One region of the Filifactor villosus genome, then DNA from elsewhere that is predicted to be linked to it. Evidence: predicted binding sites of a transcription regulator. Region 1 holds the regulator's gene; the other holds the start of a gene.
The links. The regulator LexA, encoded in region 1, represses DNA repair genes until DNA is damaged. The targets are predictions, from matches to a motif close to AGAACANNTGTTCT.
Positions count from the first base shown of each region.

Region 2: a site for LexA is predicted at 3,101-3,114, ahead of recA (recombinase RecA). Genes of this name have one in related genera too.

Region 1 is NZ_JBHSHL010000014.1:153,562-158,126, forward strand. It holds gene ACFO4R_RS04490 (DEAD/DEAH box helicase) at 1-491, opposite strand, end outside; gene ACFO4R_RS04495 (threonine/serine exporter family protein) at 585-1,370, shown strand; gene ACFO4R_RS04500 (threonine/serine exporter family protein) at 1,371-1,820, shown strand; gene ACFO4R_RS04505 (LysM peptidoglycan-binding domain-containing protein) at 2,247-2,600, opposite strand; gene lexA (transcriptional repressor LexA) at 2,755-3,381, shown strand; gene typA (translational GTPase TypA) at 3,575-4,565, opposite strand, start outside.
Region 2 is NZ_JBHSHL010000022.1:4,770-9,334, forward strand. It holds gene ACFO4R_RS06085 (cobyric acid synthase) at 1-2, shown strand, start outside; gene ACFO4R_RS06090 (hypothetical protein) at 611-1,483, shown strand; gene ACFO4R_RS06095 (SoxR reducing system RseC family protein) at 2,136-2,594, shown strand; gene recA (recombinase RecA) at 3,169-4,281, shown strand; gene ACFO4R_RS06105 (glutaredoxin family protein) at 4,529-4,565, opposite strand, start outside.

The sequences.
Region 1 (4,565 bases):
AAATCATCTAAAAAACCAAAGGCGATGATCTGATCCGCCTCGTCGATAACAACTGTACTGAGGTGTTTGAAATTGATACTTCCGCGTCTCAATAGATCCAGAAGTCTTCCGGGAGTTCCTACGATGATGTTGGATGCTCTTTCCAAAGCTTTTTGTTGAGAATGGATACTGTGCCCTCCACAGGCGTTTACCACATGAAGCTCCCTGTGTTTTTGAAAATATTCCAAAACTGAAGAAATTTGGTTTGAAAGTTCGCGGGTAGGAACAATGATCAAAGCACAACTCTCTTTTTCTTCAGGGGAAAAGTTTTCTAATATTGGAATTAAAAAAGAAAGTGTCTTTCCCGTTCCGGTCTGTGCTTGGACCAGAAGATCTCTTCCCCTTCTCATCAACGGGATCACCTTGCTCTGTATTTCGGTCGGCGAACTAATATACATATCCTTGAGTGCGGATATATGTTCTTTTCTTAAATTAAATTCTTTAAACTTCACTTTTTTCTCCTTAAACGTATCTGTGTCAAAAAATATGTTATAATTCATTATAGCATATTTTTTAAAAGGAATTTATGGAAAAGAGGTTAAAATTTGCAGACAGTAAGAAGTATAGACGAAAAGAAAACGATTTTGAGGATTGCTCTTTTGGCAGGAGAAATCCTGATCAAAAACGGAGCTGAAATATACAGGGTGGAAGATACGATATGCAGGATCTGTGAAAGTAAAGATTTAAAAGGGATCAACACCTATGCAACTCCCACCTTCATCCTTCTGGGAGACAATAAATTTGACGGTTTTACCTTTGTAAAACATATTCGAAAACGAGGTATCAATATAGATAAGATATGTAAGATAAACGATATATCCAGGAAGTTTGTGGATACAGCCTACAACGATTATGAAGAAACGATCCGAAGCTTGGAGGAGATCGACGACGACCCGGGCTATCCCTCTTTTTCCAAGATATTGGCTGCAGCTATTTCATCAGGAGTTTTTACCTTTCTATTTAAGGGCGGATTGTCGGATTTTATTTGTGCAACTCTTACATCGATGATAGCCTTGATTATCTCTGAAAAAATCGAAGATGTTTCTTCCGTATCCTTTCTTGGAAACGGAGTTGCAGCCTTTTTGATCACTGTGATTTCGATTGTTTTGATGAAGCTTAATCTTTCTGAACACTTTGATTTGGTAATCGTGGGAGCTATCTATCCTCTTCTGCCGGGAGTATCCTTGACCAACAGTATTCGAGATTTTATTTCCGGAGATCTCGTATCCGGAGTATCCAAGGGATTTGAGGCTATGATGACGGCGATTGCCATTGCAACCGGTGTGGGTAGTGGTCTGTTGATGTGGATGAAGTTTGGAGGGGTTCTGTAGATGGATAATGCATTCTTGTCTTTTGTTCTTTCTTTTTTGGGAACCATAGGTTTTGCCGTTTTTTTTAATGTTCCTAAAAACACATTGTTCTTTTGTGGACTTTCAGGTGCCTTCGGATGGATCGTCTATCTTTTTTTGAATGAAAACGGGAATGGAGTTGTCTTTTCCATTTTTCTGTCATCAATCTGTGTAGGTGTAGTAGCGGAAATTCTCTCGAGGATCATGAAAAAACCTGTCACTGCCTTTATCATCCCTAGCATCATCCCCTTGGTTCCCGGTTCCGGCCTCTATTTAACGATGTTGCTGCTCGTTCAGAAAGACTATCAGAAGGGACTTGAAAAAGGGGTGGAGACCTTCTTTATATCGGGAGCGATTGCTATTGGTTTGATCATCACATCTTCTGTAGCGAAATCGATCAAGACCATTCAAGGAAGAAAGGTTTCTCGATGATCGCCTTTGGATGTTCGTATTCACAATAATAGTATAAAACATAAGAACGCCTTCTGAAACGTTTCAGACAGGCATTCTTATGGTGGCAATAAACCACAACATTTGTTGCATAAGACAACACGATATAATACTATTCTCCAACAGAAAGGATATCTTATCTTTTTATGCGACTATGCAAATCTCTTTCTTTTCCTATAAAATATAAATCGTTGATCTCAACAGCGCAATAAACAATAGGGGAAATACCGTACAGGGGCAAATGTCTGATTTTAATTCCCGTTTTATCAAATACTAATGTTTGTTAAATCAACACCTTTAAGAATTTCACTCTTCTTATAAAAGTGGTTTTATGCTGATTTTTCTAATTATGCGGTATCGCCATAGTATAAATTGAGAAAAAACATAAAATCGGTTCGGCAAAATGACTTAACGTGGAAGATAGATCGTTTCTCCTACTTTGATGAGAGAATCCTTCATGGAATTTGCATACATAATTTGGCGAATATACTCTCTGGTATCCATGCCTTCAGGCTTGTAGTTTAAAGAGATGTTCCATAAAGTGTCTCCATGTTGGACCAAAAACTCGATAGGTTCTCTCGAATCAGCAGAACTGTTATGTGTGTTGCTAAAGGCATATACAATAGACATCGATAACAGCGAGCAGACGACAGTGATCAGGATGATCCTCGCGATATAAATCCTACGTCTATTCTTTAAATCCTCTCTTTTTCTTCTATAATTCCTCACTCTTATCTTAGGATTAGTTTCATACTTTGTCATAGCAATTCTCCTTTCAAAGTCTTAATAGAACATTTGTTCTATTTATAGAATATCAGAACAAATGTTCTGTGTCAATAAGATTAAGAACATTTGTTTGATTTTTTTTCCTTTGTCTGCTATAATGTAGTAAATTATTGAATCAGGAGGTTTTTGTATGTTTATCGATTTAAGTGAAAAAGAACGACTGACCTTACAATATATATCTGAGAATGTAGATGAGAAGGGATATCCTCCTTCCATAAGAGAAATATGTTCTGAAATAGGGTTCCGATCTACTTCAACTGCATATTCGTGTTTAAAGAGTTTGCAGGATAAGGGATACATTCGAAAAGATCCGTCAAAGCCCAGAGCGATTGAAGTGATAAATTCTGTAGAGCGCATGGGCTTTGAGAAAAAGAAGACGGTCGATATCCCTCTCGTCGGTCAGGTCACGGCAGGTCAACCCATCCTTGCAGTGGAGAATATCGATGAGTATTTTCCGATCCCCAAGGAGTGGATCAGCGATAACGACCATTTCATCTTAAACATATCCGGCGACAGTATGTACGATGCGGGTATCTATGACGGAGATATCGTCGTTGTAGAAAAAACAACAGTTGCAAAAAATGGAGATATCGTTGTTGCATTGATCGATGGAGAATATACGACGGTAAAACGCTTTTATAAAGAAAAAGATCATATTCGCCTACAACCGGAAAATGAATCCTATGAACCCATTATTAGCAACAATGTATCGATATTAGGAAAGATCAAGCTGTTGATCCGCAGAGATGTTCTTTGACAAGTGCTGTTATTATCTGTTTGAATTGTTGGGTCGTACAGAACCGAAATCTGTTAAACTTGTATGTACTTTAGTGATTACATTGTTTCTGCGGATGGCATTTTTATCGGAGAATAGTATCAACAAGGATAAATGTCGAAAAAAGGTTGTAATTTTCTCTGTTTAAGAGAAAATTACAACCTTTTTATATGAGTTAAACACTTTTATTTTTTGACTTTGCTCGTTGCTGTTTATCCAAGATTTTCTTGCGAATCCTCATCGATTTGGGAGTAAGCTCAATCAACTCATCATGCTCAATAAACTCCAGAGCTTCTTCCAAAGACATTTTTCGGGGCGGAGAGAGTCTAAGAGCCTCATCTGCACCGGAAGCTCGCATATTGGTAGCCTGCTTTCGTTTGCAAACGTTGACATCGATATCCATGGGTTTTGCGTTTGAACCGACAACCATCCCTTCATACACTTTGTCTCCGGGAGAAACAAAGAGAACTCCCCTCTCCTGTGCATTATATAGACCATAACTTACGGCAACTCCGGTTTCAAACGAAACAAGAGAACCTTGGCTTCTTTTGGGAATCTCTCCCTTGTGGTAATCGTGGCCTTCAAAAAGGGTATTTAAAATACCGTTTCCCTTCGTGTCTGTGAGAAATTCGGAGCGGTAGCCTATCATTCCCCTCGTAGGAATCAAAAACTCAATCCGGGTATATCCTCCCTTGGACTGGACCATATTGACCATCTCACCTTTTCGAGCTCCCAGTTTTTCAATGACAGCTCCCATAAATTCTTCCGGAACATCGATGATAGCCCTCTCCATGGGTTCCATCACCTTGCCATTCTCATCTTCCTTCATAAGGACTTCCGGCTTGGAGACCATAATCTCGTAGCCTTCTCTTCTCATCTGCTCCATCAAGATGGAAAGATGGAGTTCTCCTCTTCCCGAAACTCTGAAAGAATCCGCGGATTGAGTATCCTCTACCTTTAGAGATACGTTGGTATTCAGCTCCTTCATCAGTCTGTCGCGGATCTGACGAGAGGTCACGAACTTTCCTTCCTGACCTGCAAAAGGTCCGTTATTTACGGAAAAAGTCATGACAAGTGTAGGTTCGGAGATCTTGACAAAGGGAAGAGGAGTCTTGTCATCAGCGGTCGTGATCGTATCTCCGATCTCAATTTGTTCTATTCCCGAT
Region 2 (4,565 bases), on a different contig from region 1:
AAGGATTGAAATTCGCCGCAGCGATACGTTTTCGCTCGGCGTTTTTGATATGGAAAAAGGGATGGATACGCGAAGAAATGAACGGGGTGTAATCCTAATAGGAGGATCATCTGCTCTATTTGTTTTGAGAGGGCATCGACCTTAAAGGATCCACTACATCTTTGTCGAAAATTTGTGGAAATATTTAGAGTTATATATTGAGTGAAGAAGAAAATTATGGTATATTTAGTATAGATTAAAGAAAATTCAAAAAATACAGGTTGAAAATCTGTTTTACATAGGATTTATTTTTAATATGGAGACTATTCCCGAGATCGAATAAGAATACGTCGAAGGACTAAAGAGGTTAAACTTTCGATCACGAGCATTTTATTTATAGATCTAAGGGGTTTAGAACTCGATTTTTTGCAGGTTTTCCCAATTTTTTTTGAGAAGGGCCTTATCTTCGATAAGGCGATGTTGATATTATTGTCTCCCGAGATCCCCGTAAGGCGAACTGCGCAAGGTTTGAGGCGGTTCGGATGAGCACGGGTTTGGACTGTATCACAGTCCTTGCAGGGGGATGATAGTATAAGGATTTTTTGTGATCTCAATAAGGAGGGTGTTTATTATGAAGAAACTTTGCAGCTTTGTTCTCGCCGCTTGCTTGATCATAGGTACGACTACGACTTCGTTGGCTATCAAAAATCTCGATCAAAACGGAGAGCCTTATCCAATTGATCCTAAAGAAGTGGAAGAGGTGTATATCGATTCGTTTCCGTCTGAATTTTCACGAGTGATTGAGAATGGAAAAAAAGAGTGGTACAACAACGGTTTTATTCATGGAAATATTGGAGGAACAAAGGTGACCATGGATATGAAGCCGGATAATGTCAAAACGGAGAAGAGGGTACCGCTCTCCTATCCGGCAAATTTGAGTTTTCGCGTTCCCAAAAATGCAAAGGTAAGTGCGGGCTATACCGGAATGGAGTCCCCTATATACAGGGTAAGGGTCGATGAGAAACAGTATGTTCTCGATATGACGTATATTCCGAGAGAGAGTCTCGTGATCACAAATGAAAGCGGCTTTATCAATATGGATATCATCTCGGGAATCTATGATTCGATTAAGCAAGGTTTGGAATCGGAAGTTGACTTCGGAGGAAAGGAAGCGATCCTTGGAACCATCCTCTATGAGAGGGCGACTTCTTCAGATAAGGATTGTCTGATAGGCACCACATCGAACGGAGGGTTGATCGCAATCGAGATCACTCCAAAGACAAAACGGAAACTAAAAAAAGATTGGATGAACCGATTTATTACGGGACTGGAGATCTTCGATGTAAAACAGCCCATAAACTTCTACCAGAGTAAGAAATCCAATTATACCAACCCTATGAAGTTAAAAATGCACGAAGAATATAAGGAACAGGAAAAGAGGTATCTCAAGGATAACTATGACAATTTTGGAAGAACGTCCGGATGGTATGACGGTGTAGGTTAGAAGGGTACAGGATAGAGGAAGGATCTTTCGGCAGGGTTTCAAATTGAATTTGTGAGCGGATCGAAAACAGAGCCGAAGGCGTAGCACTGCTTATATCGTTGTTTTTGTTTTCATAAAAACCTCTTGAAAAGGGCGGCGGATATTTCCGCCGTCTTTTTCGCTCCCGAAAAATGAAAGATTTTTGAAGCAAACTTTGTTTTTCTTGTAATATAATCTTTTCTCGGGGGTATAAACAATAAGTAGCGGAGTATTGATGGAGGGGTCTTGTTTTTGTTGTTTTATACAGTGTAGAGATTTTGTGAAATCGACAATTCCAAGAAGTTTACTTTTTGTGTGAAAGAGGCTTCGTTCTGTTCTCTATAATTGTACAGTATCTCCCCGGAATACGATGAAACGGGGATATATAAATCTCCACAAACACAAAAAGTATTTGGACATATGTTAAGGTGTGAGAAGGCGGTATGGAGTCGGGGAACTCTTTATATAAAGACACTTGTTTTATCAAGGAAGGTTGATATAAATAATAAGGTGAGGAGCGACTTCGGAAGTTTGCGACGGGATATCTTTTTTCTCGGATTTGGAAATAAAGAGAAAGTCTGCTATACTTAGTAGCGGGAATAAAAATTTGTTAGAAAAACGGAGTTGAAGAACAATGAGAGAAGTGGGACGAGTGATAGAGATCAAAGAAGATTACGCACTTGTAAACGTCAAGCGTAAAAGTGCCTGTGGAAGCTGTTGTGCCTGCGAACTCGGCTCAAGCAAGAAGCCGGAAGTCGATGTAAAGGCGCGCAGGATGATCGAGTGTGAGGTAGGCGATTATGTTTACATTGAAATGACTGCTCCCGATATGCTTCGGGCATCGGCGATCGCATATGGGATCCCGTTGCTTGCCCTGATGTTTGGAATAGTAGTATCCTACTTGGTCTTGGGAGATAAGACCGGAGCGTCGGAAGGTCTGTCCTTTTTTACGGGATTGGTGTTCATGGGGATATCCTTTGCCGTGATTCACAGATACGACAATAAACTCAAGGAATCGAGAAAGTACGAGCCCGCCCTTGTCGAGCTGGCACCGAGATCTGAATTTGAGCCCTTGCTCGCGGTGCAGAAGTAAGATTTGATATAGGTGCAGAAAAGATCCGAGATAATGCCGCATCGTTTGAAAAATCAGCATAGAATCAATGCTGCACAGAGGATGAGAGGATATAATCATATTTTATAAACTCAGAGGAGAAAAAGGATTTTATCCTTGTACAGTGTTTCCTCAATACCTGAAATAGGATGGAGGATCGACATGGGTGATATCGAAGAGCGTTTGAGTTCTTCGGCATCGGTATGCTCTATTGGCAGTGTTTTTCGTTTGAAATGTCAGGTGTGCGGAAGGTGTCATTATCCGAAGATAGCTTGGAATATCATAGTTCAAAGCACTCAACCTGTCAATTTGAACAGAAGACAACATGAAAGGACAAAACTCCTTGGCAAGAGAAGGGGTTTTGTGTTCGATTAGTTTTGATCTGCTTTGACAGAGAAGAGATCCTGCGAAAGTAAGTCTGTAGTTGTATAAAGGGAGAAAATAAAAATTCCTGTTGACAAAGAAGTATAGGAACACTATAATAAAAAAGAACATACGTTCTAAAAATTATTTGGGATGTTTGCAAAATTAAGTAGGATATACAGGGGAGGTTGCTATGAATAAGAAAGATGTCAAGAAAAACACCGATGCTCCAAGTCTTGAGGAGAGGAAGAAGGCGCTTGATGCCACGATGGCAAAGATAGAAAAGGACTTCGGTAAGGGTTCTATCATGATGCTCGGCGATAACGTCAAGATGAATATCGAAACGATATCGACAGGTTCTTTGGGATTGGATCTCGCTCTTGGAGTGGGTGGTTTGCCCAGAGGAAGAATCGTTGAGATCTACGGGCCTGAATCTTCCGGAAAGACGACCGTTGCTCTTCATGCCGTTGCAGAGGCACAGAAGGCAGGGGGTTTGGCTGCGTTCATCGATGCGGAGCACGCTTTGGATCCTGTTTATGCAAAGGCTCTGGGGGTCGATATTGACAATCTTATTATTTCACAGCCGGACAATGGAGAGCAGGCATTGGAGATTGCGGAATCCCTTGTGAAGAGCGGTATCATAGATATCCTGGTCATCGACTCCGTTGCAGCCCTTGTACCTCGGTCCGAGATCGAAGGAGAGATGGGAGATTCGCATGTAGGACTTCAGGCGCGTTTGATGTCTCAAGCTCTTCGAAAACTTGCGGGAACGATCAATCGTTTTAAGACTGTGACCATCTTTATCAACCAGCTTAGAGAGAAGATAGGAGTGATGTTCGGCAGCCCCGAAACAACTACGGGAGGTAGGGCTTTGAAATTCTATTCAACTCTAAGACTGGATATTCGCCGTTCGGATGCCATCAAAAAAGGAGACGAAGTCATCGGAAACAGGACCAAGGTCAAGGTCGTCAAAAACAAGGTCGCTCCGCCGTTTAGACAGGCCGAGTTCGATATTATGTACGGAGAAGGAATATCTAAGGTGGGAGAGATCGTAGATCTCGGTGCAAAGTTCGATGTTATCGAAAAGGCGGGAGCCTGGTATTCCTATAACGATACGAAGTTGGGGCAGGGACGTGAGAATGTAAAGACGTTTTTGCTTGAAAATGCGGAATTGAGAGATGAGATAGAGATGAAAATAAGAACTCATATTTTGTCGAATGGAGAGGATATGGAACAGGAGATCGATGAAGAGATGCCGGAGACAGATCAAACAGTTTCGGAAGAAGGCCCTGTAGAACAGGATTAGGCCGTTTCTATCCATTGGAACTATCGATTCAATATCCTTTGTATTGTAGGAGCTGAAACGGATTTTTGTGTTTGTAGATGTGGCTATGACTACACTTCTATTGGAGAATAGTATTACTCATCCAAAGGATGGACGGAGAAGGAGCAGGGGATCTTCCCCTGCTTTTCTACATAAAAAAACTCTTGCCGTGACGGATCATCCTGCAAGAGTTTTTGAAAGATTTGAACGGTTTTTTTGAATGGAATCCTTAAAGTCCCAAAAGAGAATTAATCTTTGCCTTGTCA